Regions from separate parts of the Paenibacillus sp. LS-5 genome, predicted to be linked through region 3. Evidence: predicted binding sites of a transcription regulator. Region 3 holds the regulator's gene; each other region holds the start of a gene.

Region 1 (10,625 bases), on a different contig from region 3:
AGCCAGCCGTCCTCAGACTGCGGCACTTGATATGAAATGGGTGAATAATAGCTCATTGTCATATTAGTTGCGGAATACCTTTTTGCTCCGCACATATTCTACATCAGCAATCCCGAGACGTGTGTTGGCCGTGCGGGCCAATGCAAAAAAGTAATCCGACAGCCGGTTCAGATAGATCACTGCCTCCGGGTTGATATCTGCACTCCGTCCCAGCGTAACTGCACGCCGTTCCGCGCGGCGGCATACGGTACGGCAGACATGCAGTACGGATGACAATGTGCTTCCTCCCGGCAGAATGAAGCGCTCCAGTACCGGATTTTCGGCCTGTAGCGCATCAATCCAGCCTTCGAGGCGCTCAGCCATCTCACTTTTCACCTTATATTTGTTCTCGCTTAGCTTCACAAAAGCAAGATCCGAGCCGCAGTCGAACAGCTCATGCTGAATCTCCAGCAACTGCTCCCGCACATCTTCGAACTTCTCATCCTCCATCAGGCTACGTGCCTGGCCGACAAAGCTGTTCAGCTCGTCAATCGTGCCGTAGGCCTCGACGCGTACATCGTCCTTGCCTACGCGGCCGCCAATAACTGATGTTTCCCCTTTATCCCCCGTACGTGTATAGATCGCCATTCGTTTTCTCCTCCTGCCTCTTGAATCACATATTCTTAGTTTAAACGCTCCTATGCAGATAAGGCAAACAAAGTTCGGCATTTCTGACATGTAAATAACTCCCTGAACCGGGGTTATGAGCTTAATCTTCTGCTACAAACAAAAAAGGGACCCGGAGGTCCCAAACAAAGAACATTCGCAGCTTCAGCGTCTGCGGGAATGCCCTCTCATATATTCATTAATCTTCAGGTCCAGCAGGCTACTGACTTCGATCACATTAGCCGAAGTGAACGAATTCTCCTGTACAAAAAGCTGTTCCATTCTGCTTCGGAGAACACGGATTTCATCTTCCAAAGAGAGTCTGTGTGCGTTAATATCGCCCTTGGGGGGCCGTTTACCGCTTCCGGTCAAACATTCCCCGCCATAGGAAGGCAAGTAATAATCGGCGCTGAGCACAATCATCCCTCCTAAATGTATGTTCAGAGAAGAAAATCCATGTAAGTACTAACACAGGGGTTTCTTGTCCTCAGAGTAAAATAATACCATACATTATAAAGATCCGCTATAGTCCGATTTACTTCATCTTGTAGTCTGATTACACGCGTTCACGCTCTAGTTGTGAGACAAATGCCCCTATCCGCTCAACGGCCTCATTCAGCTGGGAGACGGAAGTGGCGTAGGAGCAACGGAGATACCCTTCGCCTCCAAGTCCAAACACACTGCCGGGAACTGCGGCTACCTTATACTCAAGCAGCAGACGCTGGGCAAACTCGTCGGAAGTAAGTCCGGTGCGGCGTATGCTTGGAAATGCGTAAAATGCGCCTTGCGGCTCATGGCAGTCCAAGCCGGCATCCCGCAAGCCTTTGACTATCAAACGGCGGCGCTGGTTGTAGGAATCGGTCATCCGGTCCTTCTCCTCCATGCCGTTGGTTAACGCCTCCAGCGCGGCTACCTGGCCCATGGAAGGGGCACACATAACAGTGTATTGGTGGATCTTCAGCATCGCAGAGATCAAGTCCGGATGTCCGCAAGCATAGCCCATTCGCCAGCCGGTCATGGCAAATGCTTTGGAGAAACCGCTGACCAGAATCGTCCGGTCGATCATTCCCGGCAATGAAGCGAAGCTAACATGATTGCTGCCATAGGTAAGTTCCGCATAGATTTCATCAGAAATTACGATGAGATCATGCTTTTCTACAACCTTGGCAATAGGCTCCCAGTCTTCACGGCTCATAATCGCACCTGTCGGATTGCTGGGATAACAGAGAATCAGAATTTTGGAGCGCGGGGTAATCTTGGCTTCCAGCCCCGCTGCGGTAAGCTTGAAATTGTTCTCCCCGAACGTTTCAATGCCGACAGGAATCCCGCCGCCAATCGCGGTAATCGGAGAATAGGAAATATAACAAGGCTCAGGAATAAGAATCTCATCTCCGGGCGAGATCAAGGCGCGCAGCGCCAGATCAATGGCTTCACTGCCGCCCACTGTGGCGATGATCTGATTGGCCGGATTATAATCAACGGCGAAACGGTTGTGCAAATATTCGGCTATTCCCTCCCGAAGCTCCGGCATACCTGCGTTAGAGGTATAACCTGTAAAACCTCTCTCCAGCGAATATACGCAGGCTTCCCTGACATGCCAGGGCGTCTTAAAGTCCGGCTCACCGACCCCAAGTGAAATAATATCTTTGCTGCCTGCCGCCAGATCAAAAAACTTGCGGATGCCCGAAGGCTGAATCTGCTGGACCAGCGGTGCCAAATAGGAACTCATCGATTTGCCTGTATCTCCGGTATGCTGACTATTATTCGTGATCATTTGATTACTTCCTTTACGGAGATATCATGAGACGGTTGTCTTCCTCATGCTCTTCAAAGATGATACCGTCCTGTTTGTATTTTTTGAGCGTAAAATTGGTTTTGGTCGAGAGTACCGCATCAATCGGAGACAGCTTCTCGGATACGAAATTAGCGACATCCCGCAGATTCCGGCCTTCTACTTCTACTAACAGGTCATAGGCTCCCGACATGAGGTAGACCGATTTCACCTGGGGATACAAATAGATTCGTTCAGCAATCCCCTCAAAGCCCCGGCCCCGTTCGGGTGTAATCTGTACTTCAATCAGCGCTGTAACCCGCTCATCGTCCACCTTATCCCAATTCACGACGGTGGCATATTTAACAATGACATGGTCTTTTTCCATTTGCTCAATCACTTGCTTGACGTCGTCTTCTTCCGCTCCCAGCAGCGTTGCCATCAGTGCTGTAGAGCTTCGCGCGTCCTCCTTGAGCAGTTCCAGCACTTTCCTCTTCAGTTCATTCATTTCCTTCATGCCTTCCCTCCTGCGATAAGAGTTTAATACTAATATGACATGAAAATGGTACTTCTGCAAACAAAATAACCCCGCAGAAGCGGGGTTAACGGATTGCCTTATTCTGAAAAAGCACCTATTATCCCGGGAAGCGGGAAAGAGCTATGGTGCTGCGTCGGCCATAGGACAGCCGGGTTACATATAGTATGAACTTTGCACGTTCGGCTGATGCTGCGGCACGTTAGGAGCCTGACGGTAATCACCAGTTCCATTTAATTTTTGCTGTACAAAATGTTGGCATTTCTGCTGGATTTGTTGTGCGCTTTGGATCTGCTTATCCACAGCCTGGCGGAGGGCTTTGTCTGGTGTTTGATAAAATCCCATCTGAGACATCTGGTTGTACAGGTCCCCTTGAATCCGCAGTGTATCCATGGTGAGATCATTGAAGACCCGGCGCACGGTTTGACAATTCGATTCAGTAGCCGCTGTTGTATATTCGCGTACTGTCCGTTTCAGGTCATCCAGAATCATGGTCAACAGATCCTCATCTGCCATAAATTGTGCTCCATTTTGTGCGTACACTTTATTACCTCCTTGAAGTATTTTTAGATTTCATGCTTAAAAGCACTTATTGCTGCGGTTGGGATGGGGCATATTGCTGGTGCTGCTGCAAAAGCTGAATGAGCATGCCCATATGGTGGGTATGGCTCTGGATTTGCTGATTGCAAATCTGGTTAACCGTCGAGTTCTGAGTGCTGCTGGCGGTTGCTGCCAGCTGCTTGATCAGCAGATCCTCATTGGAGATGGAGTCCGCAATATATTCCAGTTCTTTCCCGCTAAGGGCCTGCATTTGCGTAGATTGCATGTTCTTGTGTCCCTCCTTCTAAATGGTTCAAGCCGTATTATTATGCTGCGCATTAAGACTAAATATGTGCAATAAGGCACATCTTCCTGACTGTAAAGAAGACGCGTAATGATGTATGAGAGTAAATACAGCGACCAATACTACCTTATCGGAATCTCATAAAGGGGAGATCAACAGATGAAATTAACCAGCGGGCAGACGCCCTGGGAGAGAACCTTGCCGCATTTCCCTGTATATCCAGTACTGGATGGGGACATCACATGCGATTGCCTGATCGTAGGCGGAGGCATGGGAGGGGCTATGGCTTCATACCGCTTGTCCTTAAGCGGGGCCAGCACCGTATTGATTGATAAACAGGCAGTGGGTCACGGCAGCACGCAGGCCAACACCGGTTTGCTGCAGGTTGCCAACGACAAATCACTCACCTCATGCATGAATACCTTTGGTGCTGCAGAAGGTTTGTTATTTTATAAGTTATGCCGTGAAGCTGTTGAGAAGATTCTGACACTTCCGGACCAGCTGGATATTGATCCGCACATTATTCCCAGAAGCAGCCTGTTGTATGCCAGCTTCCCGGAGGATGTTGCCCAGCTGCAGCTGGAGTATGAAAACCTGACGGCACACGGATTCGACGCGGAGTTCTGGGAGGAAGACAGGATCCGCACTCATTACTCCTTCTCCAAGTCTGCGGCAATCTACTCCAGAGGTGATGCGGATACCAATCCATTCCGGATGCTTCACAGTCTGATTCAAAAGGCACATGCAAAGGGAGTACGCGTATACGAACACACTAAAGCCCGGCATTTTGAGTACGCTACAGATGGGGTCACCTGCTACACAGAGCATGGCCGGATTTTTGCCAAAAATGTTATTTTTGCCATGGGTTATGAAACTCAGGAGATGAAAAAGGACCGGGGAGCCGAACTGATTAACACCTATGCGATCATGACCCGGCCCTTGAAGAATTCCCCCAAATGGCATGAGCACAGCATGATCTGGGAAACGGCACGGCCTTATTTGTATTTTCGCATGACTAATGATAGACGTATTATTGCAGGAGGCAAGGACGAACAGTTAACGGGTCCCCTGCAAAGGGAGACCAGAGTGCTGTCCCAGAGCCAGAGGCTGCTGGAGGAGCTCGAAGCCCTCTTTCCAGAAGTAAAAGGAGTTGAAGCGGAGTTCACATGGGGCGGTGTATTCGGAACCACCCGTGACGGACTGCCTTTTATAGGCCCTCATCCGGAATATCCCCATTGTTACTTCATCGAAGGCTACGGGGGCAACGGAACGGTATACAGCATGATTGCGGCAGAGCTGCTCACCGACACCCTCGCTGGCCGGACCCGGCCGGAGCTTGACCTATTCTCATTGACCCGGACGGCCAAACCTTCTCCGGTATCCTAGAGGGCTGGTTTCTTGCGATCTTGTGCAAAAAAAGGGCGTTCCAAGCAGCCATTTTATTTCATGGCTTTTGGAACACCCTTCTCAATTAAGCTAATCTATCTATTGTGCCTGTACGAATTCAGCCGACTTGATTCCGGCTTGACGGCCGAAGATAATAATTTCGGCTACAGAGTTGCCGCCGATCCGGTTTTGACCGTGCAGTCCGCCTACCACTTCACCAGCCGCGAATAGACCTGTGATGGGTTGACCCTCTTTATTCAGCACTTCTGTATTTGTATTAATTTTTACACCACCCATGGTGTAGTGGATCCCTGGGCCGATTTTGATAGCGTAGAATGGTGCGCCGGACAGGTCGTTATCCATCCCGGTTGTTCTGCCGAATTCAGCATCCTTTTTATTCTTGACCGCAGTGTTCCATGTGTCCACAGTTGTCTTCAGCTGATCTGCAGGAACACCCATTTCTTTAGCCAAGGCTTCGATGGAATCACCCTTTAGAACAAATCCCATTTTATCATACTGTTCAATCGCTTTAACACGGGATCTGACACCGGAATCAAAGACAAGGATCGCAGCTTTTTCAGGAAGCTTATTGATGGCTGCCGTAACATTATCCCGGGTATCCATTTCGTTAACGAACCGTTTACCTTCACTGGTTACAAGCAGAGCGCCTTCTCCGCGAACCGCTTCCCCGATCAGATAGGATTTCTCCTGCTGTACCGTCGGGTGAACCTGGATTTGATCCATATCCACTGTAGTGCCACCGAGCTTCTCAATCATCTTAATACCGTCACCGGTGCTGCCAACCTGGTTGGTGGTTACAAGCCCTTCCAGATCAGGTCTAACCTCGGAGATCATCTCCTTGTTCGCGCCAAAACCGCCGGTTGTAACAATGACAGCAGAACCTGTTATTGTTTTTTCATCTGCCTGGTTGAAGAGGACTTTGACTCCATTAACCTTACCGTCTTTTTGAGTAATTTCCTTAACATCAGCGTTCACAAACAATGGAATGCCTTTTTCCTGAACGTTTTTCACTAAGCCTTTGACGAGGTATTGCCCAACTGCCGAACCGTCCTCAGGACGGTGTGTGCGTTTTTCCTTCATGCCGCCGGTAATCGTGATGTTATTCAGACGGATTCCGATGGAATCCAGCCAGTCGATCGCACTCGCAGAATTATCAACGAAGAAACGGAGCATTTCTTTGTCATTCGTATCATGGCCGCCCTTAAGGGTCTCTTCATAAAACAAATCGTTGCTATCTTCAATGCCTTGCTCTTTCTGGAACTTCGTCTCTGAAGCGTTCATTCCGGATGAAGATTTAGATGTATTACCGCCCGCTACAGGCATTTTTTCAAGAATAACCGGATTCAGGCCTTTAGCTTTCGCCTCAAGCGCTGCCGACATCCCGGCACCACCGGCACCGACAATGATGATATCGTATTTATCTTTTAATTGATCGTACGGAGTATAACTTGCTTCAGATGCCCCTGAAACTGCTTCTGTCTTTTTAGTCTCAGTGTTCTTGCTCTTGCTCTCAGCACTGTTGCTGTTGCCGTTGTTGCCGCATCCCGCTATAACCAGCAAGACAGAAAGAATGAGAATAAGAGCCGCTGCTGCTTTCTTTTTCATTGTAATGTTGCCCCCTTGTGCATATTTTCACAATTATCATAGCGGCAAAGGGGCTGATCATGGAAGCTTACGTAATTAAAGAAATTGTTAAGTAACTAAAGTAAGTGGATTCTGCAACTTCCATCTCCTACAACCACTCCTCAAAAATAGGACCAACTGTTTTCAATCGATCATTGGGATTATGAAAAAAAGGACCCAAAGGTCCTTTCCGCTTCAGCATCCGCCTAAATATATTTTGCAATAATATCATAGCCCGTAGCGGTTACGGTATACATATATACGGGTCTGCCTACCGCACCGTAGCTGATCTCCATGTCCAGTACACCCGCCTCTGTGAGAAACGCCAGATACTTGCGGACGGAGATCCGTGATATCGGGGCTACCTCCGTAATATCCTCAGTCGAAAACACCGGATGCTCAAGCTTTTGTATGGTGCTCCAAATGCTCTCCAACGTACCTTCTGTTAGACCTTTGGGCAGTGTGCCGCTCTTGTTGTCCTCCTCGGTACTGAGGGAATGGCGCAGCAGCTTATCCAGCTGCTCCTGACTAAGATTCTCCTTGTGCTTCATCAGAGCGAAATCCTCCCGGTATGTGGTCAGCGCCGCCTGAAATCGGGCGAATTCAAATGGTTTGATTAAATAATCCACAGCCCCAAGCTGAAGAGCCTTCCGGATGCTGGCATTATCGCTGGCCGCTGAAATGACGATAATGTCTACCATACTCCCCTGCTCCCGCAAAGCGGAAAGCAGCTGAAGCCCGGTGGTATGCGGCATGTGGAAATCCAGCAGCATGAGATCAACCTTAGTCTCTGCGAGCATCCGTCCGGCCTCATCGCCCGAAGCAGCCCAGCCCGCGAACTCGAAGCCCGGGATCTGCTCCAGATAGTGGCGGTTGAACTTGGCTACCATCGGATCATCTTCAACGATCAGTACTTTAATGGTCATCTGGCCTCATCCTCCTTCACCGCATATGGCACATCAACCATGAACGTAGTTCCGCGCTCCACACCGGGTAAGATCTCAAGCCGGCCATGCAGCTTTTCAACACTTTTACGGACCAGATATAGGCCTATCCCCCGGTGTTCTCCCTTGGTAGAAAATCCTTGGACAAATATCTGCTCCCGAAGTGCTTCAGGAATTCCCGATCCGCTGTCACTCACTGTGCAGATCAGACGCTCCCGGTCATAATGAAAAGCCAGCTCAATCTTCTTTAGGCTGCAGCCTTCCAGTATTTCCATAGCGTTGTCGAGTAAATTACCGGTGATGGTAATCAGTTCATGCATGACTTGCGGATCTGCAGATTCCGGCAGGTAACCGTCCTCGGCCAATTGCAGCTCAATTCCCGCTTCCCGGGCCCTGCTCAATTTCCCCAGCAGAAAGCCGGCCATAACCGGGTCCTTGATGTGCCTGGTAATCGAACCAATCTCATTCTGATGATTGATGACGGTTCCCGAAATATACTGCTGCAGGTCATCGTACAGACCCATATGAGTCATTCCCATGATCACATGCAGCTTATTCATGTATTCATGCGCCCCTGCACGCAGGGCATCCGCATAGACAGAAATACCTGACAGCCGTTCCGCCAGTACCGCAAGCTCGGTCTTGTCCCTGAACGTGGCAATAGCACCTGCGATCTGGCCATTTACTCGGATCGGAACACTATTCGCCAAGATAGAGATACCATTCAGCTCCAAATTCTGATCCTGCCTCGCCTCACCGCTGAACAGTACCTGCTCCAGACGTAGCTCCGGCCAGTAATCTGCGATATGTCGGTTCGCCACATTGCCTGTAATCCCTGCCGTCCCCAGAAGCCGTTCCGCTTCTACATTGATCATGGTGATCCGGGCCTGATCGTCGACCGCAATAATTCCTTCACGTGTGGATTGGAGCATGGCACTACGCTCCTGCAGAAGCTTGGAGATATCGGATGGCTCCATACCGAACATCATCTGTTTGATTTTGCGGGCCAGCACCATAGCTCCTCCGGCTCCCAGCACAGCGCCTGACAACAGGATGGCTATAATGGTCCATTCATTCTGCCGGATCAGCCGGTGCACCCGTTCCATGGAAAGACCTACTACCACCACTCCCACCTGGGAACCTCTGTTGTCATAGACGGGGACGAAGGCTCGCAGCGACTTGCCCAGCAGTCCTTCCCCTTCTGAGATGCCTTCTTCACCGCGCAGCGCAATCTCCTGCCCTCCCCCGACGAAAGTCTTGCCAATCTTCGAAGGATCGGGATGCGAATAACGGATGCTGTTCATATCGATGACGACAACAAACATAATATCATTGCGTCGGGTGATTTTGGAGGTGTAGGCCTGAATCTCCTTGCTTCGGCCCTCACTGAGCCCCTCTGATACCAGCGGCATCAAAGCAATGGTCCGCGCTATAGTTATTGCCTTATCCTCCAGGGCATGTCTGGTCTGAGGAATAATCTGATTTCTGAAAATAATGTATAGCACTATCATGACCAGCATCACCACAGCGGAGACCATGACCGTAACCTTTGTCCTCAGACCGTAATCCTTTTTTTTGGCCAATGCCGTATTCCCCCTGTTCTAACCTTCAATTGACTATTAGAGGGATTCCTCCGCTTTGCGCTTCAGCAGACGATGAAGTGTAAGCCAGCTTCCTAGCGGGGCAGCGCCCAGGAGAAGCATCAACAAGGTGATCACGCGGGGCGAATCGTTAATGGATAGCATAGCTATAAATACAAAAACACCCAGAATCTTACCTGTCATCAAACAAAGCTCCCTCAGAACCACCAGTTCTACACGTTTACCCACACTCTCCTCCGACTCTCCCATCAGGTCAAAGCTGCTTGAGGTCATCGGCAACATATATAATGGAATAAAAAGTGAGGTGCCAATACCCATGATTAGCAGAGTTCCGTAGCTGACCCTCCAGAGGAGGGGGGTAATGACGGCAATCAGCAAAATACCTCCGAATAACATTCCCCCCGATCGGAGTCTTGGCTTGAACCACTTGCCGGCAGCATAGTAGCTGACCAGTGAAACTGCTGAAGTGATCAGTGCAAATTGTCCAAGCTTGCTTTCCTCTTTAGCCGCTATGTACACAAGAAGACCGATCAAAAAAGAAAACACGCCCTCCCGTAAACCCTGGAATACCAGCGCGGCAGCTTCCGGCCGCCAGGCACTGCCCTTTCGGTGCAGCTCTCTCCATGGCTCCTTCCACAAATATGCCCCTTCACTCTTGCGTTTCTTCAGAAAAAAGCTTAAAACCACGGCAGCTCCATAAATAGAGAGGGATAAGATAAACACGATGCGATACCCTCGTTCTCCATGCAGTGAAGAAATGATCCAGCCTGACACCCAAGGCCCCAGGATACCGGTGAATGAACCTAACAATCCCATCCAGCCATTGAAAAAATCCCGGTTGCCTGCATCCGTAATCTCAAAATAAACAATGTTATAGGCCAGCCAGAACAAACCCATGGCTACACCCAGAACTAATCCAAGCGGCCATATATAATAAATCGCCCGATTTCCCAGCCACAGTACAAGCAAATAAAAAAGGCCCGAAACGGCCAGACCCAGCCGCAGGGCATTCATCTTGTTGTGTTCCTTTACCCATTTCCCGGCCACCCAGAAGCTTAGACCTACGGCCAATTGCTGAGCAACCGTAAACCAGCCAATCATGGAGAAATCTTGCCTATTCTTCCATAAATATACGTTCAAAAATGTACCTGCCAGCACGCTCGCTAATGAACATAATCCGTTGACTGCGAGCAGCAGTATCTCTTGCTTATGAGATGAATCCTTCATTCCGTTCCTCCTTGCCAGCTGGGCGTGT
Region 2 (10,625 bases), on a different contig from region 3:
ATGGCGAATCCACATCTTGCGGTTATGATCAGACAGCCAGCGGGCCAGCTTCAGCGTACGTTCATTGGACTTTCCGGTAAGTTTGATATGCGCTTCATCATCAATATGCTTAAGATCAAGCAAGACCAGATCCGTCTGTTCGAGCAAATCATTGATTTTGTCGCCTTCATTGTATCCGTTAGTATCAAGTGTGGTATGCAAATTCCAGCGTTTCTTCACTTCGGTGAACAGCTGCTTGACAAAATGTGCCTGCAAAGTCGGTTCACCGCCAGATACGGTCAAACCGCCACCGGAGGAACGATAATAATTTAAGTAAGGCTCAATTTCGGCTAAAACCTCTTCAATACTCATTTCTCTGCCTTCATTCAGACCCCAAGTATCGGGATTGTGGCAGTATTGACATTTCAAGAGACAGCCCTGCATGAATAAGACAAAACGAATACCTGGCCCGTCAACGGTTCCGAAGGTTTCTAAGGAGTGTATATGTCCATTAGCCATATGATGTCATCCTTTCGAAAATTTAAAATTTTAATTAATTTTGAACAAGAGATTACCGCCCTTGAGACAAGGGCGGTATCACCTTGCAGCTATTTCACTGTATACCTAGAGCTCAAGCAAATGCTTGTATATTACATTGCACCATGGAATGTACGGTTGATAACATCCATTTGTTGTTCACGAGTCAGCTTGATGAAGTTAACAGCATAGCCGGATACGCGGATAGTCAATTGTGGGTAGTTCTCTGGGTGCTCCATAGCATCCAGCAATTGTTCGCGGGCAAATACGTTAACGTTCAGGTGGTGACCTTTGCTTGCGAAGTATCCATCAAGCATCGATACCAGGTTGGATTTGCGTCCTTCTTCTTCTTTACCCAGTGCTTTTGGCACGATGGAGAAGGTGTTGGAGATACCATCCAAGCTATCTTCGTACGGCAGTTTAGCTACGGAACTCAAGGAAGCCAAAGCGCCTTTCTTATCACGTCCGTGCATTGGGTTAGCACCTGGAGCGAATGGTTCGCCTTTTTTACGTCCATCAGGAGTAGTACCAGTCTTTTTACCATACACTACGTTAGAAGTAATCGTCAGGATCGATTGAGTTGGCAGAGCATCACGGTAAGCGTGGTGTTTGCGGATCATCGTCATGAATGATTCAACCAGTTCAACTGCAATGTTATCAACGGAATCGTCGTTGTTACCATAGCAAGGGAATTCGCCTTCGATTTCGAAGTCGATCGCAATGCCTTCTTCGTTACGGATTGGTTTAACTTTAGCATATTTAATAGCGCTCAGGGAGTCAGTCGCAACGGACAGACCAGCAATACCACAAGCCATAGTCCGCAGGATATCGCGGTCATGCAGAGCCATTTCAATACGTTCGTAAGAATATTTATCATGCATGTAGTGGATAACATTCAGAGTGTTCATGTAAGTCTTAGCCAACCACTCCATCATAGGTTTGAAGCGTTTCATTACTTCTTCATAATCCAGTACATCAGAAGTGATGCGTGGCAGTTCAGGACCTACCTGTACGCCGGACTTTTCATCCACACCACCGTTGATAGCATACAGCAAAGCTTTTGCCAGGTTGGCACGTGCTCCGAAGAACTGCATTTGCTTACCGATACGCATTGCAGATACGCAGCAAGCGATACCGTAGTCATCACCGTAGATTGGACGCATCAAATCGTCATTTTCATATTGAATTGAGCTAGTTTCGATGGAAACCTTAGCACAGTATTTTTTGAAGCCTTCTGGCAATTTTTCAGACCACAGTACAGTCAGGTTTGGTTCTGGAGCTGGTCCCAGGTTGTACAGGGTGTGCAGGAAACGGAAGCTGTTCTTAGTTACGCGGGTAGTTCCGTCTACAGACATACCACCAATAGACTCAGTAACCCAAGTTGGGTCTCCACTGAACAGTTCATTATAGTCAGGAGTACGCAAGAACTTAACGATACGAAGTTTCATGATGAAATGGTCAGTCAGTTCCTGTGCTTGCTCTTCAGTCAATGTTCCTTCTGCAAGGTCACGTTCTACATAGATATCAAGGAACGAGGATACGCGTCCGAGGGACATTGCCGCACCGTTTTGTTCTTTGATAGCAGCCAGGTAACCGAAGTACACCCATTGGAAAGCTTCTTTAGCATTGTTTGCAGGTTTGGAAATATCCATTCCATGCATTTCAGCCATCTTCTTCAATTCGCCAAGTGCACGAATCTGCTCGGAAATTTCTTCACGAAGACGAATAACACTTTCAGTCATGGAATCAACTTCAAGGTTGTTAAGGTCTTGTTTCTTTTCTTTGATCAGGAAGTCAATACCGTAAAGAGCTACACGACGGTAGTCACCGATAATACGGCCACGGCCATAAGCATCAGGAAGACCAGTGATGATACCTGCTTTACGAACTGCTCTCATTTCAGAGGTATATGCATCAAATACGCCTTGGTTATGCGTTTTGCGGATGTTCGTAAACATGTCAACAATGTTTTGCGGAAGTTCGAAACCATAAGCTTTGGTGGCATCGATCATCATCTTGATTCCGCCAAACGGTTGAACGGAACGTTTAAAAGGTGCATCTGTCTGAACGCCAACAATTTGTTCTTTGTCTTTGTCAATATAACCAGGGTTGTGCGATACAATAGTGGATACAGTGTTAACGTCCACATCCAGCACACCACCATTAGCAATTTCTTGCTTGGTCATTTCAGAAACGATTTTCCAAAGTTCAGTAGTATTGTAAGTAGGACCTGCAAGGAAATCTTCCTTGCCCAGATAAGGCTTGATGTTCTTCTCGATAAAATCATTAACGTTTACTTTTCTGGACCATTTGCCTTTTGCAAAACCGCGCCATCCAGACTTAACCTCTTGTACATCTTTTTCAATCACCGACATGCTAAATCCCTCCATTTATATTTAGTATATTTGTAGAGATCGCGGGCTTGAAGGTTAATCCCGTGTCTCGTGATCCCAAAAAGATCTGGTTGTTATAAAATTCACAATTGCATCTTCATAACAGGGACCGTTATTTATATAAACATTTTAGTTTATTTTCTGAAAAAGGACTGTGACAAATATCACTCTTTCGGTGATATTTGTCACTTCCATCCAGTCCCAGATTATCCTACAAACTCATTTTTTGATATACAACCGGCAATTAGTTATCGAATCTGCCGTAGAAAGCATTACGGTATACATCAGCAAGTTCACTAACCAACGGCAGCTTAGGATTGGCAGTGGTGCATTGGTCTTCGAATGCACGGTCAGCCAAGTAGTCTACGCGGGATTCGAAATCCTTAGGATCGAAACCAAGTGCTTGGAACGACTCTTCAATGCCGAGTTTTTTATTCATGTCGCGGATTGCGTTGATCAGGCTTGTTACGCCTTCTTCAGTAGTGCGTGCTGGCAATCCCAGAATGCGTGCGATTTCGGCATAACGTTCGTCAGCTACAAAGTGCGAATATTTAGGGAACGAAGCGAACTTTGTAGGTTTTTTAGCGTTGTAACGAATAACGTGCGGCATCAGAATGGCGTTGGTGCGGCCGTGAGCGGTGTGGTACTGTCCGCCCCATTTGTGCGCCAAGCTGTGGTTGATACCCAGGAAGGCGTTAGCAAATGCCATACCAGCAAGCGTAGATGCGTTGTGCATTTTTTCGCGAGCAAGCTTGTCGCCTTGCAATGCTGATTTTTCAAGGTATTGGAACACCAATTGGATAGCTTTGATAGCCAGACCATCCGAATAATCACTTGCCATTACGGATACGTATGCTTCGATAGCGTGAGTCAATACGTCCATACCTGTATCAGCTACAGCTGTTTTTGGCAAGCTGTATACAAACTCAGGATCGATGATAGCTACGTCTGGTGTCAGCTCATAGTCAGCCAATGGATATTTCGTGTTATTTGCAGTTGTTTTGTCAGTGATAACCGCGAAAGAAGTTACTTCCGAACCAGTACCCGAAGTAGTTGGAATCGCTACGAATTTCGCTTTGTTACCAAGCTTAGGGAATTTGTATACGCGTTTGCGGATATCCATGAATTTCTGTTTCAAACCGTTAAAGTCAGCGTCTGGGTGTTCGTAGAACAACCACATGCCTTTGGCAGCATCCATTGGGGAACCGCCACCGAGTGCGATGATGCAGTCCGGTTGGAATCTGTTCATCATTGCAGTACCTTTTTCTACAGTAGTAGTCGATGGATCTGGTTCAACTTCCGAGAACACTTCGATCGCTACTGGAGTCTGGCGTTGACGCAGGTAATGCTCAACTCTTTCTACATAGCCCAGTTTAACCATCATTGGGTCAGTGATAATAGCTACCCGTGTGATGTCAGGCATTTTAGCCAGGTACTGAGTGGATCCTTTTTCGAAGTAAATTTTGTCAGGTACTTTAAACCATTGCATATTCACGGTACGACGGTTCACCCTTTTCACGTTGATCAGATTAATGGCAGTTACGTTCTGCGATACAGAGTTGCGGCCGTAAGATCCGCAGCCCAGAGTCAGTGAAGGGATATTCGTATTGTAGATATCGCCGATTGCGCCATGTGTGGAAGGCGAATTGACGAGAATACGTCCGGTTTGCAGACGGTGCGAGAACTTCATAATAACTTCTTCATTGTTGGAGTGAATGGCCGAGCTGTGACCCATACCGCCAAATTCAACAATCTGTGCTGCACGTTCGATACCCTGGTCTGCGTTTTTAACTTTGTAGCAAGCAAGAACCGGGCTCAATTTTTCAGCGGACAGCGGATATTTAGTACCTACACCTTCAAGTTCAGCAACCAGAATCTTAGTGCCGGCAGGAACTTGAATTCCGCACATTTCAGCAATTTTCACTGCGGATTGACCTACGATAGCAGGGTTTACTGCGCATTTTTCGACGTTCATTGCGCCGCTTGTCAGCTTGGCAGCTTCTTCTTTATTAACAAAGTAGCAGCCATTAGCGATCATTTTCTTTTTCACTTGGTCAAAAATTGCTTCTTCAATGATAACCGCTTGCTCGGAAGCACAGATCATACCATTATCGAATGTTTTGGAAAGGATAATGTCGGTTACTGCCTGATCGATATCAGCACTCTTTTCAATGAAGGCAGGTACGTTACCAGGGCCTACGCCGAGAGCTGGTTTGCCACAGCTGTAAGCTGCTTTGACCATTGCCGAACCGCCTGTTGCCAGGATTAGTGCAACGTCCGGATTGTTCATCAGTGCGTTTGTTTTGTCCATTGTAGGAAGTTCGATCCATTGAATGCAGTTTTCAGGAGCACCAGCTTTTACAGCTGCGTCATGAAGAATCTTAGCTGCTGCAGCGCTACACTCTTGCGCAGATGGATGGAAACCGAATATAATAGGGTTACGTGTCTTAGCGGCGATCAATGCTTTAAACATCGTGGTGGATGTTGGGTTGGTTACCGGTGTGATACCCATTACGATTCCGACTGGTTCAGCAATCTTCTGGAAACTTTCGTATTGATTGTCTTCAACTACGCCTACTGTCTTATCATACTTAATGCCGTGCCAGATATATTCTGTTGCGAAGATGTTCTTCGTAATTTTGTCTTCGTAGACGCCGCGGCCTGTTTCTTCAACAGCCAGCTTTGCCAAGTACATATGCTTGTCGAGTCCTGCCAACGCCATTGCATGAACGATTGTGTTAACCTGCTCTTGATCCAGCTCCATGTAAGCCTCTTGAGCTTTCTTTGCTTTATCCACCAAAGCCTGAATATACTCTTCAGCGGTGGTTTGTTTCACTTGGGCGGCGACTTCGTTTTTAACTGCCATCTCCCTCGTCCTCCTGTCAATTTTTAGGTTGTTTTTCTCTACACATTTATCTTATCACATCCTTTACGGGTTGTATAGTGAAATCTTTCACAAAGTATAAAGTTTTTTTTGATTTGTTTTCAAAGCGCTTTCATTCGATCATATTAAGGTTTTACTTACATATTATGTTTATAATCAGCGCTATTTTTGTCGTTTATGCGAACGTGAATTTTTTCACTTGACATATTTCACTGTAATACTGCTTTTCTTGTTGTTGCTCCTCTATCTTATCTCTATCCATCTACAGGGTTTCACCTCCGTTAAGTACAGATCGTTGGTTCACCAGTCTGTCTTTGTGAAATTTATATTCTATAGTAAGGAACTGAGGTGAAAATAAAAAATAGAGACTGTCATCGGACAGTCCCCTCACAAGATTATCTAGCACAATATAATATTAGGATTCATTCGGGTCAGTTCTTGTTCAACAACTCTGTAACGATGATAGGCTATTGTGCAGCTTAGAGAGTTCTGGCTGCTCACAGGATCGAAATAAGCAACCTTGAAGGTCCTGTCTAGACATGCCACGTTAGCGATGTTGACCGCCGTTCCCCGATCTACGATGCTAAAAATGCATCCGGTGCTGTTAAGCGCGTTCACCCAGTACCGCAAGGGTCCCATGATGTAGTATACGCCTTCCCTCGTATGTACCAGGATAGACTGTGATTCGTTGGAATTGCATTTAAGAAACAGGATGTGTTCGAAGTAAACAGCGATGATCCCGGTAGATCCGTCAGCGGTTGCGGTAACGGATAACGTTCGCAATGGAATCAACCTGCCTTCTTATTTATTTTTTTAACAGTTCAGCGGGAATATTGCCTTTGAAAAAAAACAAAAAGCTGTTTGTGCTTACAGCAGCACTTGCAACCTTGGTCAGTACATTTGCAACCAGATTCATGATCTCACCACCTTTCCCAGCACGAGTGTAATGCTCTGGGCCAAAAAGCTGAACGCCAGAGCAGGTGACAATATCAGAAAGTTGAAGGCGACAAGCACTATCGCTGCCAGCTTCATATATGGATAGTATTTGGAGGGTATCGTTGATTGCTGGCTAATACCGACCGGTGCAAAAATACAGATGATAATGATAGCTGCTGCTGTTGCCGTAAGAATCCAAAACTGCCCCAGTGAAAGAAGCGAAATACCTGTAAAAAGCAAGGTGGAAGCTATAGCGCATCGCAGATTGGATCTCAGATGCATACCTCCGGTCAACTGGCGAAGAATAGCAAACGAGATCAGTGTAATAACCACATCTACCGTCCGTCCGTTATATAGGGATATGCCCAGTGTCGCTGCGACAATAAATAACAGGTTGAGCATCATGGAAATGGCAAATGTAAAAACTTCAACAGAAGAAGGATGATCTGGTACAGAGCGTTTTAAAGTTACAGCCATTCTTGCCGCAAGCATTTCAATCATTCATTTTCTCCTTTTTCATGGAATAGTACATTAAGAATACAAAAGCGCTGGGAAAAAAAAGAAGACACCAGCTAGTCTCACTCTTGTACATAATGAGTGAAAACAGCAGTAAAAACAGTAAAATCCAACCAATCATTAGTACAACCTCCCAACGGGAGCGCAGCTTTTCAAAATCAAATGTAAACCCTATGCCGAATTTATAAAGAAACCATGCTAGAGCCATACTGACAAAGCCGGATATGAATTGCCCATAATATTCATTAAGCAATGAAGTTTGTGAATGAGAAATAGAGCCAAATAGGAAGAGGATCAAAGTAAGCTGGATCATACTAAAGGCAAGATAGCCGGAAATCACTATAATCGATGACCAAATAAGAGGTACTTTAATGATCGCAGTCAGCAAAAAGATAAAAATAAGCATGTTTACCAGAGGTACCAGATAGCCTATATCAAAATTATTCCTCAGTACAAAGCTCTCGAGGTTCATCAGCAAAATTGTAAATAGTGCAGGCCATATATAATCCGTCGCCCTTAACCTGAAGAACGACATCATCATGGCAAAAATCCCAACCCCCTCAATAGTCGAGAAGAATATAAATCCCGCCGGACCCCATGACAAAAAGCATCACCGCCTTGCAATTTATCGCCTTTTATTTTCCATTATATTGAATTTTATCCCATTGGTATAGTTAATTTTTGGAAAATGACAAAGTATAGAACCAAAAGAAAAAAACCTTCCATAGAACCGCATCGGCCCATGAAAAGCTTCTTCTGTTAAAACTATTTGCAATATCCTTGTAAATCCAGCCAGGAGGCACATGCCTCCGTCCAGCTTCGGGTATGAGGCTCATCGCCTGCCAGACCAAGCCCATGTTCTCCATGCGCATATATATGAAGATCGAACGGAATATGATGACGGCTTAACGCTGCGGCAAATCGGAGGCTGTTCTCCACCGGCACTGCCTCATCGTCCGAGGTATGCCACAGGAACGCTGGTGGCGTTGCTGACGTTACCTGAAGCTCACTGCTGAGCCGTTCTTCAAGCTCGGGATCAGGATGGCTTCCCAACTGATTTTCTTTTGAACCTTGGTGAGTTACACCTTCAGCCATAGATATTACCGGATAACACAGGATCAGCAGATCAGGGCGGCTGGACTGTCGTTCCATAGGGTCTAAAGCATCTTCATCACCTTTATCGAATAATACACCAGCAGCAGAAGCTAAATGTCCCCCTGCCGAAAATCCCAGAATGCCCAATCTGCCAGAATCAATTCCGAACTCGTCTGCATGGTGCCGGATCATCCGGAGCGCGCGCTGTGCATCCAGTAATGCATGTGGATAACCATAAGGTGCTACACGGTAACGCAGCACAAAGGCTGATATTCCCAGCGAGTTCAACCATTCTGCAACCGGCCCGCCTTCATGATCCGCCCGCATAGCATAGGCCCCGCCCGGACAGACGATCACAGCAGCATTCTTATCACCTTCCACCAGATAAGGCGTAATCGCCGGACAATCCTCATCACTTGTCCCCTGTGCCCCTGGTGCCCCCTCAGGCCATAACAATAAAGTCTCCATACTCATCCCTCAAGCTTTCCTCATTATGATAGAATCATTCAGGAAATCGCTTTCTTTCCCTGCAACAAGTCTATCAAGGTCTTACCATTCATGCAATCCTGGGGTTGCATCCTAAAAAATCAATATTCGCTAAAAAAGAAAATAACAGCAGCACCCATTATCTGTCCATAATAGGTGACTACTGCTATAATAGTGAGTGATTAATGCTTTTGATCCCTATTTCAGCTCAAAAGAATATTAAATCTCACACCTTTGAAGTGAAAATTATCACAATGTTAAAAAATCGACACTTTTTAACGAAAATTATCACCCATAAAGAGGAATTTCAAGGTATAATTAATTTAAAATTTACTGAAAAACTGAGGGAATAAAGGGGATATCGATTATGATAAAGGAACATTATAATGTTATCGAGGCCCACGGCAATACAAACTGTTTCTCCGAACAGAACTTTAACCGGCTTCTGGTTACAATGAAAGAGCGTATGGTACCTGAGGGCTCTCATTTGTTCTGGGAAGGTGACTACTCGGATAAATTGTTTTATATCAAACGTGGACGTGTGAAGCTTACCAAATCTACTGACGAAGGCAAAGAACTCATTCTGTATATGTATCAGGCAGGGGATATGGTAGGTCAGGCAGATCCTTTCTTCAGCACCAAGCACAGCTTCACCGCTGAAGTGATTGAAGAAAGCGAAGTTGGCGTTATCGAGCAGAAGGATCTGGAGATTCTGATCTGCCAGCATTGTGATTTTGCCATCGACTTTATGAAATGGATGGGTATCCATCACCGTCTCACACAGACGAAATTCCGTGATCTGATGATGTACGGCAAGCCTGGCGCACTCTGCTCCACCCTGATTCGACTGGGCAATACCTATGGCGAGAAGACCGGGGACAGCATTCTGATCAACAAAAAAATCACGCATACGGATCTCTCCAACATGATCGGCGCAACCCGTGAGAGCGTCAACCGGATGCTGAGCGATTTGCGTAAAAAAGATGCTGTGGAATATGAGAATGGCATGATTGTGATTAAGGATCTGTCGATGCTTCAAGACATCTGCCACTGTGAATTGTGTCCTAACGAAATTTGCCGCATTTAATGTCCTAATACTAATACCCTCTATTCACCTCAATGAATCATATATGACCCGGAGAATTCGCATAAATTAATAGAGTGGTCAAAGACGCCCTGTCCGGCGTCTTTTTTTCTTGCCAGGGCAGTTTCGCTATTCATACAAATTTCGTGCCACGTTCATTTTATTCACTCATGCAAAAAAGCCCTGCAGTCATTGACCACAGGGCTCTCTAAGAATCTAGCTGACTTGCTTTTTCGTCTTGTTAATAACACCAGTCCGTGCAGCCCGTACCGGGGAGATCATCCAGTACGCCATGCCGACAAACACACCGCCGCCGATAATATTACCCAAGGTAACTGGAATCATGTTGTGCATCCATCCGGCTAGGGTGATGGTCTCTGGGTGGTTAGGCAGGAGCAGGGCTACGCTCAGCAGCGTCATATTCGCAACACTATGCTCATAGCCACTTGCTATGAATGCGAACAAACACCACCAGATCAGCACTAGCTTAGCTGTCTCACTTTTGGCACGGGAGGACATCCACAGTGCCAGACAGACTAGCCAGTTACAGAGAATACCGCGGAAAAACAGCTCAGAGAACGGCAGGCTCATTTTTTTAGCCGCTGCTGTAAAAATCAGATGTTCAGCCGGAGCGGCTGAAAATAATCCTGTCCCCCGGATCAGCAATGCCAGAATCACCGCACCGGCAACATTCCCGATAAATACGAGAACCCAA
Region 3 (10,625 bases):
TAATGACAAGCCCCTGCTATCCGGGGGTGGACGGGAAAGTTTTGTATCCAGTTGGCTGAAACGTGTGCAGCTACGGGAAGAGGTGGTTTCTACTCAGGAAGAAGCCAAGAAGCTTGCCGAGAACGGTGCTCCCGAAGGTACATCTGTACGGGCTGAAGCGCAGACCGGGGGCAGGGGGCGTATGGGCCGGAAATGGCATTCCCCCAGTGGCAAAGGCATTTGGATCAGCATAGTGCTGCGACCAGACCTTCCATTGTCACTAACTCCTCAGCTTACCCTGCTCTCCGGAGTTGCCGTCTGCAGAGCCATCCGTGAGGTTACTGGCGTACAGGCGGGGATTAAGTGGCCCAATGACCTGCTAGCGGGCGGACGCAAAATCTGCGGCATCCTGCTGGAGTCCTCCCTTCGGGAAGGCGGTCTTCATTACTGCATTGCCGGTATAGGCATTGCCGTTAATTTGACGGAAGAGGATTATCCTCCGGAACTGAAGGACATCGGCACCTCTTTGTTGATCGAAGGCGGCGGCATCCCTGTTGACCGTACAGCGCTTACTGAGGCCGTTCTGACTGAACTGGAGTACTTATATATTCTTTACAGAGAACAGGGATTCAAGCCGATCAGAGAGCTGTGGGAGTCCATGTCCGTCACACTGGGACGCCAGGTCTTTTATAATACTCCGGAAGGACGCTGTCAGGCCACTGCAGTGGGGCTTGATGACAACGGCGGGTTGCTGCTTAAGGACCGAACGGGTGCCGTGTCGAGCGTGCTGTCGGGAGAGATAGAAATGATCTAAGATGACAAGGTCCCATTCCTTGTCATCTTTTTTTGAAGAGATCAATGTATTGGATTGGCGCCTTATACTCCCTTTTCTTTTTGTGAAATGGTTCGCTTCTTTTTTCAAAGGACAGCAAACTTGTTTCTTCTTGGTTTACTTGCCTGCAGATTTTGATATAATAAGGACAGAGACGGTATCGAATATCGGGCTGTACTCTGGAAGAAACCTTTTATATCAGGGGATTTGCTGTTAGATTCACCTTCATAACTGTATTTCACGGTTACGTTGGATTCTGCTCTGAGCCGTAAGGACCGAGACAGAAGGGACGATCGCGAGTGACTCTTTTTTGCCCATCGGACCTTTTTAGCGGACTTTTGCTAAAAGGTTTTTTTGTTTGCGCGTTTACGCGTAATTATCTGCGAAAAGGGGAATGGGAGCCCATGGCTGACAAACATGCGCTAAATATTGTAAAAATGAAAAAAATGAAAACGGATGGTGTGCCGCTGAGCATGCTGACCGCTTATGATTATCCTTCGGCCCTGCTGGCTGAGGAAGCGGGTATTGACCTTATACTGGTAGGCGATTCTTTGGGGAATGTAGTTCTTGGATATGACACCACCTTGCCGGTGACTATAGAAGATATGGTGTACCATACCCGCTCGGTCACCCGGGGGGCTCAGAATACTTTTATCGTGGCTGATATGCCGTTTATGACCTATCATGGCAGCATCGACGAAACCCTGCGCAGCGTGCGAAGACTGATGCAGGAAGGACGGGCACAAGCCGTCAAAATGGAAGGCGGACTGGAAATTTGTGATACGGTATCGGCGGTAGTGGCTGCCGGAGTTCCGGTACTTGGCCATATCGGCCTTACCCCGCAGTCGGTGAATATGATCGGCGGTTACCGTATTCAGGGCAAGGATGCCAAGGACGCCCAGCGGCTGATGGATGAAGCGAAGGCGCTTGAAGCTGCCGGTGTGTTCGGGATTGTACTTGAGCTGGTAACGGAAGAAGTGGCTGAAGCCATCTCCAAAGCCGTCAGCGTTCCGACCATTGGAATTGGTGCAGGCCGTTATTGTGATGGACAGGTGCTGGTTTTCCATGACTTGCTACGGTACGCATCTCCATACAGGGAGAAACGGTTTGTCAAAACCTATGCCGATGTAGGCACTCTGATTCGTGAGGGAATCAGCAGTTATGTCCAGGAAGTGAAGAACCGTGCCTTCCCGGCAGAGAGTCATGTGTTTAATGCAGAAGAGCATGTGCTGGATTCTTTATACGGCGCGGCCGCAAAAGGAGAGAAATAAGATGAGAGTAGTCAGAACGGTACAACAATTGCGCGAAGCACTGGATTACCTGCGGATGGGAGGACATACGCCAATCGGCTTTGTACCGACGATGGGCTATCTCCATGAAGGACATGCCAGTCTGATTCGCAAAGCGGGAGAAATGACCAACACTGTTGTGATGAGTATTTTTGTCAATCCTCTGCAATTTGGACCAAATGAAGATTTCTCCTCTTATCCGCGCGACGAACACCGTGATCTTGAGCTTGCAGAACGCGAGGGTGCCGATATCGTATTTATTCCTTCAGTGGAAGAAATGTACCCTCAGCCTATCCGTACCAAGGTGACAGTGGACTCACTGACAACTCAGCTGTGTGGGGCTTCCCGCCCTGGACATTTTGACGGTGTAACTACAGTAGTAAGCAAGCTATTCAACATGGTGCAACCGGATTATGCTTTTTTCGGACTGAAAGATGCCCAGCAGGTTGCCGTTTTGCGCCGGATGGTATCTGACCTTAATATGAATGTGGAAATTGTCGCCTGTCCGATCGTCCGCGAAGGGGATGGATTGGCGCTAAGTTCAAGAAATGTCTACCTTAGCAGTGAGGAGCGCCAACAGGCTCTGGTTCTTTCCCGCTCGCTCCGAGAAACCCGTAAGGCGCTGGAAGAAGGAACCGTGAGAACGGTGGAGGAAGCACGGACGCTGCTGGTCTCGATTATTTCTTCTTCGCCGCTTGCGGTCATCGATTATGTGGAAATTCTCTCCTTTCCGGGCCTTGAATCTTTGGAGGACGGGGCACTGCTTAGCCATGCTGAGGGAGAGGTTATTATGGCACTCGCCGTGAAGTTCGGCAGAACCAGGCTGATCGACAATAATGTATTTATTCCTAAGGAGGTACTCGCTCTTGTTTAGACATATGATGAAATCCAAAATCCACCGTGCCACTGTAACGGAAGCTAATCTGAATTACGTGGGCAGCATTACCATTGATGAGAACCTGATGGAGGCAGCCGATCTGCTCGAAAATGAAAAAGTGCAAATCGTCGATAATAATAACGGTTCCCGTCTGGAAACCTATGTCATTCCCGGCCCCCGCGGCAGCGGCGTGATCTGTCTGAACGGAGCTGCTGCCCGGCTGGTTCAGCCTGGAGATACCGTAATCATTATCTCTTATGGCATGTTGTCTGCTGAAGAGCTGGCTACACATAAACCAACAGTTGTATTCGTGGACGCAGATAACAAGCCGGTTAAACTGGCGGATCATGAACTGCATGCAACCATTGCCTAAAGCTTAAGTCATGCAATGAATGCCAGGGATGAAGCGGCCCGTACTTGTGAAAAATGAAGGCAGGCAAGCTTAAGCTGATTTCATTTTCAGTAAGGGTGGGATGTCCCGTGTTTCAACATTTATTTGCTGAGATGAACAAGATGCTTCAGGAAATTACCGCCGACTTCCCTACTGCGGAGGGTACCCGCCGGAATGACCTTTTATGCAAGTACAATATGCTCCACAAGCTTAGTGACGAGGTTATGGATGAATGGCTATCCTTTGCGGAGAAGCTGAGTGATTTCCGTCAAAATGCTGACTTTACTCTGCCTTCCGAAGAGGAGATTCCCCAGGCAGAAGCACCTGAGCTTTTTATGGACTCTTTTGTCCGTGGCCAGGGTTACTACAAGCTGCTTATGTACCGGAAATGCATCGAGCAGTTCAAAGATGTTATCGCCCGATACCCGGACAGTCTGGCAGCTCGCCTATATTTGGCAATGGCTTATCTCCAGGAGGAGGAATTAGACGTTTCCTGGAGTCATCTGAATCACATGCTTGCCCTGATTCGTGAGAAGAAACTCAAGGCTATGATCTACAATGCCCTGGGCTGCATCCGGGCCTCCCAGGAGCGCTATAGTGAGGCTCAGGAGCTCTTCAGCCTCTCCTTGCAGCATGATCCCCAGCTTGTTGAGCCAAACGTCAATTTGGAGGTCTGCCGCAGGCGGGGAGGCAAGCTGCAATTCGGGCACCAGCTGGTTTCGCTTTTATAACCATTATTCCTCCATTAAAGCGATGTATCCCGCTAACCCAGGGGTGTACATCGCCTTTTTTCGTAACTTCTGTTATGCTGATAAGGAGTCTCAAGTGAAAGGGATTAGAACTTATAATGAAATTTGCCGTGCTTGATTTTGAAACTACGGGAACCCAATCCGTGGGTGAGATCATCCAGGTTGGCCTTGCCATTATAGAAGAAGACCGGTCTATTTCCCGGGTGTACGGTTCCTACGTCAAGCCCGGAACACCGATCCCCCCGTTTATTACAGGATTGACCGGTATTACAGACAGTGATGTGCAAGATGCACCTGAACTGGATGAGATGATGATGGAGCTTGTCCCCATGCTCGATGATGTCGTTCTGGTTGGACACAATGTGGCTTTTGATTTTCATTTTCTGCAGAATGCGCTCGACCGGTGTGGCTATTTGCCGTTCCAGGGCCGGATTCTGGATACGATTGATTTTCTTAAAATATGCTTTCCGTCATTGACCACTTACCAGCTCGGTGCGGTAAGCACCTATTTCGGCCTGACACATGACCGTCCGCATCAGGCAGACAGCGACGCCCATGCGACTGCACTTGTGCTGCTGAAATGCCTGGAGGAACTATACAGCCTCCCTCTCCTGACTATCCAGCGGCTGAATGAGCTGTTTGCAGACGAGGACAGTGATCTGGCCTGGTATTTTGACGGGCTGCTTCGTGAACGGGAAATGGAGACCTTCCAGCCTGAAGGAGAACTTACTTTCTACCGTCAGCTTGCACTGGCTGTCGGGGATTGGTCAGAGTTGTCCCCCCCCCGTGAGGAGGGAACTGGCAATCCTCTGCAGAATATTACCTTTGAGGAATTTATGGAAGAGGTGACTGTGCGGCTGAAGGAGACTTTGCCCCAGTACGAGAGCCGTGAAGCCCAAGAGATTATGATTCACGAGGTCATGGCGGCCCTTGAGGGTGACAAGCATCTCTTGATTGAGGCAGGAACGGGTACAGGTAAATCGCTGGGATATCTGCTTCCTGCTATTTATCACAGTGTGCGCTCAGACCAGAAAGTAATGGTGAGCACACATACCATCAACCTTCAAGACCAGCTGCGTGAGCGCGACATCCCGCTATTGACGAGTGTCGTGCCGTTCCCGTTTAAGGCTGCAATCTTTAAGGGAAGAGGGCACTATTTGTGTCTGCGAAAGTTTGAACAAAGAATAAACAAAAAGGACTTTACAAGTCCGAGGGAAGAAGCGCTTACTGCGGCACAAATGATTGTGTGGCTGACGCAGACCCAGTCGGGTGATGATGAGGAGCTGAATCTGAACGGCAGAGGCGGTGATTTCTGGGAGACTGTGGCCAGTGATACGGACTCATGCCTTGGACGATCCTGCCCCTGGTTCCGCAAATGCTATTACCACCGGGCTAAGCACGAAGCCGGGATTGCGGATGTCGTAGTGACCAATCATTCCAAGCTATTTGCTGACGTCAAAGCGGGGCATCAGCTGCTTCCAGCTTATGAGCACCTTGTTATTGATGAGGCCCATCATCTGGAGGATATTGCAGGTAAACACCTGGGCATGCAGATGAAATACTTTACCGTAGCCCATACGCTTACACGTCTCTATAAGGACAGCCGGAGCGGCCAATTGCCGGCTCTGCGTCAAACACTGCAGTCTTCAGGCAGTGAGCAGGCGGCGGAATGGAGCGGGGTGATCGACAGAATCTACCCGGATTTGCTTACGGTTAAGGAATCGTGGGACACGCTTAGCGACAAACTGTTTGCCCTGCTTCCAGAACGTAGTGATGCCGCAGCCGGGGAGGCCGGACAACTGGTAGCACGTTTGCTGCCAGGCAAGAAGCCCAAGGATTGGGAAGAGCTGGCTGCGCTTGAGAACACTCTACATCTAAGTCTTAGTGAAATTATCCGCAAGGGCGATAAGATGCTAAGTGAAATGCGTGAATCGGAGAGCCAATCGTCATCGGACAGTCTGGTGACGGATATCGGAGGGTTGTTCAAGGATTTAGCCTCCATACGGGAGCAAGTGCGGTTCTTCATGAACCTGAACGACGAGAATATTGTCTACTGGATGGAAGGCAGCGGTAACTATCGCGGGAAGTCGCTGCAGCTCTATGCGGTGCCAGTCGATGTCAGCGCCCAGCTTAAGGAGCTCTTTTTTGATAAAAAGAAAAGCATAGTCCTTACCTCAGCTACTTTGTCCGTTGATAAGTCCTTTCAATTTATGATTGACAATCTGGGACTTAGTGAATCCGCAGAACAAGGAAGGCTGATGACAGCTCTGCTCTCGTCGCCGTTTAAATACCGTGAACAGGCTCTTCTGGTCATCCCGCGTGATTTCCCCAGTGTCAAAGGCAGCGTGGGCGATGCCCGTTTTGTCGATAAGCTGGTGCACTCATTGGCTGAGGCAGCTGTGGCAACACGGGGGCGGATGCTTGTACTTTTCACTTCTTATAAAATGCTGCGCCAGGTCTATGATCCTCTGAAGGAGGCACTCCTCTCTGAGGATATCACTGTACTGGGGCAGGGAGTGGAAGGGGGCAGCCGGAGCAAGCTGATCCGGCGTTTTCAGGATAGTGCAGCTTCTGTGCTCCTTGGAACCAGCAGCTTCTGGGAAGGTGTGGATATTCCCGGGGAGGCTTTAACCTGCCTTGCCATTGTCAGATTGCCTTTTCAGCCGCCGAACCATCCGCTTGCGGAGGCTAAGGCTGAACTGCTTCAGGCTCAGAAAAAGAACCCGTTTATGAAGTTGTCAGTCCCCCAGGCCGTTATTCGTTTCAAGCAGGGTTTCGGACGTCTGGTGCGTACTGCGCAAGATCGGGGTATTGTTATTGTATACGATACAAGGGTTATTGAATCTTATTATGGAAAGTACTTTCTCTATTCGCTGCCTGGACCCAAGATGGAACATATGCTGACAGATCAGATGGTTCCGCGAATTGCGGAATGGCTGGAAGACGGCAGTGTATCTTAACCTGCAATCATTTCTATTATAGTCAAAGAACAACAAAACTCCGTTTTCTTGGCGTCCGGTTCTGCTGTGACGCCGGGGAATGGACTAAGCTCACAAAACTTGGTTTATGCTTACGAAGTAAGTTTTGTACGAAGTAATATTATGATGCAATGCTCACAAAACTTGGTTTATGCTTACGAAGTAAGTTTTGTACGAAGTAATATTATGATGCAATGCTCACAAAACTTTTAGGAGGAGAAAATATGAAATCGGATAAAATATCGGAGGCCGTGGTACGCAGACTTCCAGTGTATCTGCGCTTCCTGAACGATCTCCTGAAGCGTGAAATCTCCACCGTATCTTCCCAGGAACTGGGACAAAAGCTTGAACTGAATCCAGCCCAAATCCGCAAGGATCTGGCTTATTTCGGGGATTTCGGCAGAAAGGGTATCGGTTATGATGTCTCATACCTCATTGAGAAAATCCGCCATATCCTGAAGCTTGACCAACAGATCAACGTGGCGCTGGTGGGGGCAGGTAATCTTGGTCACGCTCTCTCTAATTACAATGCCTACTTGAAGGACACCATGAAAATCACTGCTGTATTTGATTCCTATGCTCCCAAGGTGGGGCAGCAGATTAACTCACTTACCGTGCAGCCCATGGAAGAATTGGGAAGCACAATCCGTAAGCAGGGCATCCGTATTGGAATTATTACGGTACCGGATAGCGAAGCGCAGAACGTTGCCGATATTCTGGTCGATTCAGGCATTGAGGCCATTCTTAATTTTGCACCGGTGATCTTGAAGACCCCGTCTAATATCAGGGTTCATGCCGCTGATTTTACTACTGATTTGCAGAGTCTCGCCTATTATTTGCATGATGGAAAGGACGAAGTGGAAGATGCACAGCAATAAGATTGTAATTGTAAACGGCCGATTTCTGGTTCCGGGTACTGAGACACCAGTACTAAGCGGCTATATGACTATAGAAAAGGATATCATCACATACATAGGAGAAGCCAAACCTGTCATTGAAGAAGGTACGCAGACTATTGACGGAAGCCGCCTGCTGTTCATGCCGGGGCTGGTCAATACCCATGGTCATACAGCAATGTCGCTCCTTCGCGGATACGGTGACGACATGGTCCTTCAGAATTGGCTGCAGGAGAAAATGTGGCCAATGGAAGAAAAGTTCACCGGAGACGATGTTTTTTGGGGAACCTCATTGTCTGTACTGGAAATGCTGAAGGGCGGCACAACCACCTTCCTGGACATGTATGATCATATGGACAGGGTTGCCGAGGTTTCAGAACAATCGGGCATGCGTGCTGTACTTATGCGCGGGGTTATCGGACTTTGTCCGGAGGATGTGCAGAACCATAAACTGGCAGAAGCGATAGCCTTTGCCCGCAATTGGCATGGCAAGGCGGATGGAAGAATCACGACAATGATATCCCCGCATGCCCCTTACACTTGTCCTCCTGAATTTTTCGTAAAGTTTGTTCAGGCTGCCCATGATCTGGACCTGCCTATGCATACGCACATGTCGGAAACCCGGCGGGAAGTTGAACAGAATGCGGCGGATTACGGCTTGCGTCCTGTTGCACATCTGGAGAAGCTGGGGATGTTCACCCGCCCGTCGCTTGTGGCTCACGGAGTTCATTTGAATGATGAAGAAATAGAGATTTTAGCCCGCTACAACGTAGGGGTATCGCATAATCCTGGCAGTAACTTGAAGCTCGCAAGCGGGGTAGCACGGGTACCGGAGCTGCTGCGGGCGGGAGTCAAGGTATCGCTGGGCACGGACGGTGCTGCAAGCAACAACAACCTGGATATGTTCGAGGAGATGCGCCTGGCTGCTCTGATCCACAAAGGTGTGAGCGGAGATCCGACAGCTGTACCGGCACCGGAAGCATTGCTGATGGCGACCGAATATGGTGCACAGTCCATATTCCTTGGCAATACAGGACGGCTGGCTCCAGGGATGAAGGCAGACTTCATAGCTCTAAATATCGACCAGCCCCACTTCCTTCCGCATACGGATTTGCTTTCCCATGCCGTCTATTCGGCAAGTGCCAACGATGTAGAACATGTATGGGTGGACGGCAAGCAAGTGGTGAAGAATGGTCAATGCCTGACCTTGGATGAGGAGCTTATCCGCCGCAAGGCGCAGGAGACCTTCGAGGGCCTGCTGAAACGGTAAATGAACAGGATCAATGACGCATCCAGAAGAAAGGGAGCTGCACTTTGAAGAAAAGAAGAAAATGGCTTCTGCTGGGGATCCTCCTGGTTCTGCTCCTTCTGTTCGGACTAAGCCAGTTCTATGCTTACGTGATGAAAGACCAGTGGAACGAACGCAGTGCAGCCAGAGAGGTTGCTGAAGCAAGGGCAGGGCTGACCAAGGTAACCAAAGCACAGAAGTCCGTCTGGGACGAAAATTCGATATACTGGGTGCTCACAGGACGTAATGCAGCTGGAACGGACCTTATGGTATGGGTGCGTTTTACCCGGGATGGCAAACCCGCCGGAGGCGACAACGATGTGTATGCGGAAGAGTTGTCCAAGGGCATGTCGGAGCAGAAAATCCGCTCCGTCATAGCAACGGATCTGCCGGGAAGCAGCATTGAACGGCTTTTGCCCGGAGTGTATAACGGAGAATATGCCTGGCAGTTATTTTACAAGCTGGAAGGCAGGTATTATTACAAGTTTTACCGATTTGCCGATGGCAGCGCGATTGGAGACGGCTACAGCTTACCAAGCCGATAAAGTGCTAGAGTAGAATATCGAGCGGGTAGATAGTAATCTGTCTACCCGCTTTTTTGTATATGGGGAAGATGAAAGATAGGCTGTATTAACGGATATATCAGCCGATATATACTTTTGATGAAGACATAATTATAACTTTGATATAAAAAAACAAATAGTATCCAAAGAAAAAAGACCGCAACACTAAATGTTGCGGTCTTTGGTGTCGATATAAGGGGAAATGAGCTGTCAGTATGCCCAGAAATTAGTACTGAAAATTTTAAATATATTCACACTTTTCTTCGAAATCGTATATACACCTATGATATACTACTACTTGTACTAAGGCATGCTAAAGAGCATGTCAGTCTCGGAAGAGCGGTAGACACGCTATTTCATATCTATTCTATTATGTAACTTGTTTTTTATTATTGAGAGGAGGACGTTTCATGAAGCTACGCCTTATGCCTGTACTGCTAACGTCTTTGCTGTCTGCTGCGTTGCTATTCGGAGGCTGGTATTCCTATCGGGAGTTCGCCGTGCAGGAGCCGCTTCGGAAGATAGTATCTGCTTATGAGGGAGTGAATGATTCCCATATCTCTATTAAACGTAATGAGGTTACTTTGAAACTTGATTTGAAGCCGGGCACAAAATTACGTGAACTTGTTCAGTACGTAAATACTGAGGGAAGATCGGCTATTAACGGCCGGGCACTAAAACTGGATGTGGAGCAGCATTCCAGTCAGCTTCTGGATGAATATTGGGATCAAGCGATGTTCTCGGTTGCTGAAGCGATGGAGAGCCGTAAATATACATTAATTC

Evidence for each region. The regulator Rex, encoded in region 3, represses fermentation and respiration genes when NADH is low (regulators of the CRP and FNR family bind a similar motif). The targets are predictions, from matches to a motif close to TTGTGAAATATTTCACAA.
Region 1: AC0MA3_RS08635 (flavocytochrome c) is a predicted target of Rex. The motif match lies at 6,823-6,840, and genes of this name have one in related genera.
Region 2: adhE (bifunctional acetaldehyde-CoA/alcohol dehydrogenase) is a predicted target of Rex. The motif match lies at 5,851-5,868, and genes of this name have one in related genera.

The regions. Positions count from the first base shown of each region.
Region 1 covers NZ_JBWAVA010000004.1:222,158-232,782, forward strand. Annotated here, with positions in the region: gene AC0MA3_RS08595 (RluA family pseudouridine synthase) at 1-62, opposite strand, end outside; gene AC0MA3_RS08600 (cob(I)yrinic acid a,c-diamide adenosyltransferase) at 64-627, opposite strand; gene AC0MA3_RS08605 (aspartyl-phosphate phosphatase Spo0E family protein) at 811-1,017, opposite strand; gene AC0MA3_RS08610 (aminotransferase class I/II-fold pyridoxal phosphate-dependent enzyme) at 1,202-2,419, opposite strand; gene AC0MA3_RS08615 (Lrp/AsnC family transcriptional regulator) at 2,433-2,933, opposite strand; gene AC0MA3_RS08620 (spore coat protein) at 3,108-3,494, opposite strand; gene AC0MA3_RS08625 (hypothetical protein) at 3,541-3,777, opposite strand; gene AC0MA3_RS08630 (NAD(P)/FAD-dependent oxidoreductase) at 3,955-5,181, shown strand; gene AC0MA3_RS08635 (flavocytochrome c) at 5,281-6,807, opposite strand; gene AC0MA3_RS08640 (response regulator) at 7,032-7,751, opposite strand; gene dcuS (DcuS/MalK family sensor histidine kinase) at 7,748-9,352, opposite strand; gene AC0MA3_RS08650 (MFS transporter) at 9,389-10,597, opposite strand.
Region 2 covers NZ_JBWAVA010000002.1:465,426-476,050, reverse strand. Annotated here, with positions in the region: gene pflA (pyruvate formate-lyase-activating protein) at 1-498, opposite strand, end outside; gene pflB (formate C-acetyltransferase) at 630-2,891, opposite strand; gene adhE (bifunctional acetaldehyde-CoA/alcohol dehydrogenase) at 3,154-5,775, opposite strand; gene AC0MA3_RS05425 (AgrD family cyclic lactone autoinducer peptide) at 6,599-6,709, opposite strand; gene AC0MA3_RS05420 (accessory gene regulator B family protein) at 6,706-7,230, opposite strand; gene AC0MA3_RS05415 (hypothetical protein) at 7,223-7,849, opposite strand; gene AC0MA3_RS05410 (alpha/beta hydrolase) at 8,011-8,808, opposite strand; gene AC0MA3_RS05405 (Crp/Fnr family transcriptional regulator) at 9,194-9,913, shown strand; gene AC0MA3_RS05400 (formate/nitrite transporter family protein) at 10,127-10,625, opposite strand, start outside.
Region 3 covers NZ_JBWAVA010000013.1:147,970-158,594, forward strand. Annotated here, with positions in the region: gene AC0MA3_RS18845 (CCA tRNA nucleotidyltransferase) at 1-3, shown strand, start outside; gene AC0MA3_RS18850 (biotin--[acetyl-CoA-carboxylase] ligase) at 1-793, shown strand, start outside; gene panB (3-methyl-2-oxobutanoate hydroxymethyltransferase) at 1,216-2,082, shown strand; gene panC (pantoate--beta-alanine ligase) at 2,138-2,974, shown strand; gene panD (aspartate 1-decarboxylase) at 2,967-3,350, shown strand; gene AC0MA3_RS18870 (tetratricopeptide repeat protein) at 3,458-4,099, shown strand; gene dinG (ATP-dependent DNA helicase DinG) at 4,216-7,077, shown strand; gene AC0MA3_RS18880 (redox-sensing transcriptional repressor Rex) at 7,320-7,973, shown strand; gene AC0MA3_RS18885 (amidohydrolase) at 7,960-9,261, shown strand; gene AC0MA3_RS18890 (cell wall elongation regulator TseB-like domain-containing protein) at 9,306-9,824, shown strand; gene AC0MA3_RS18895 (hypothetical protein) at 10,253-10,625, shown strand, end outside.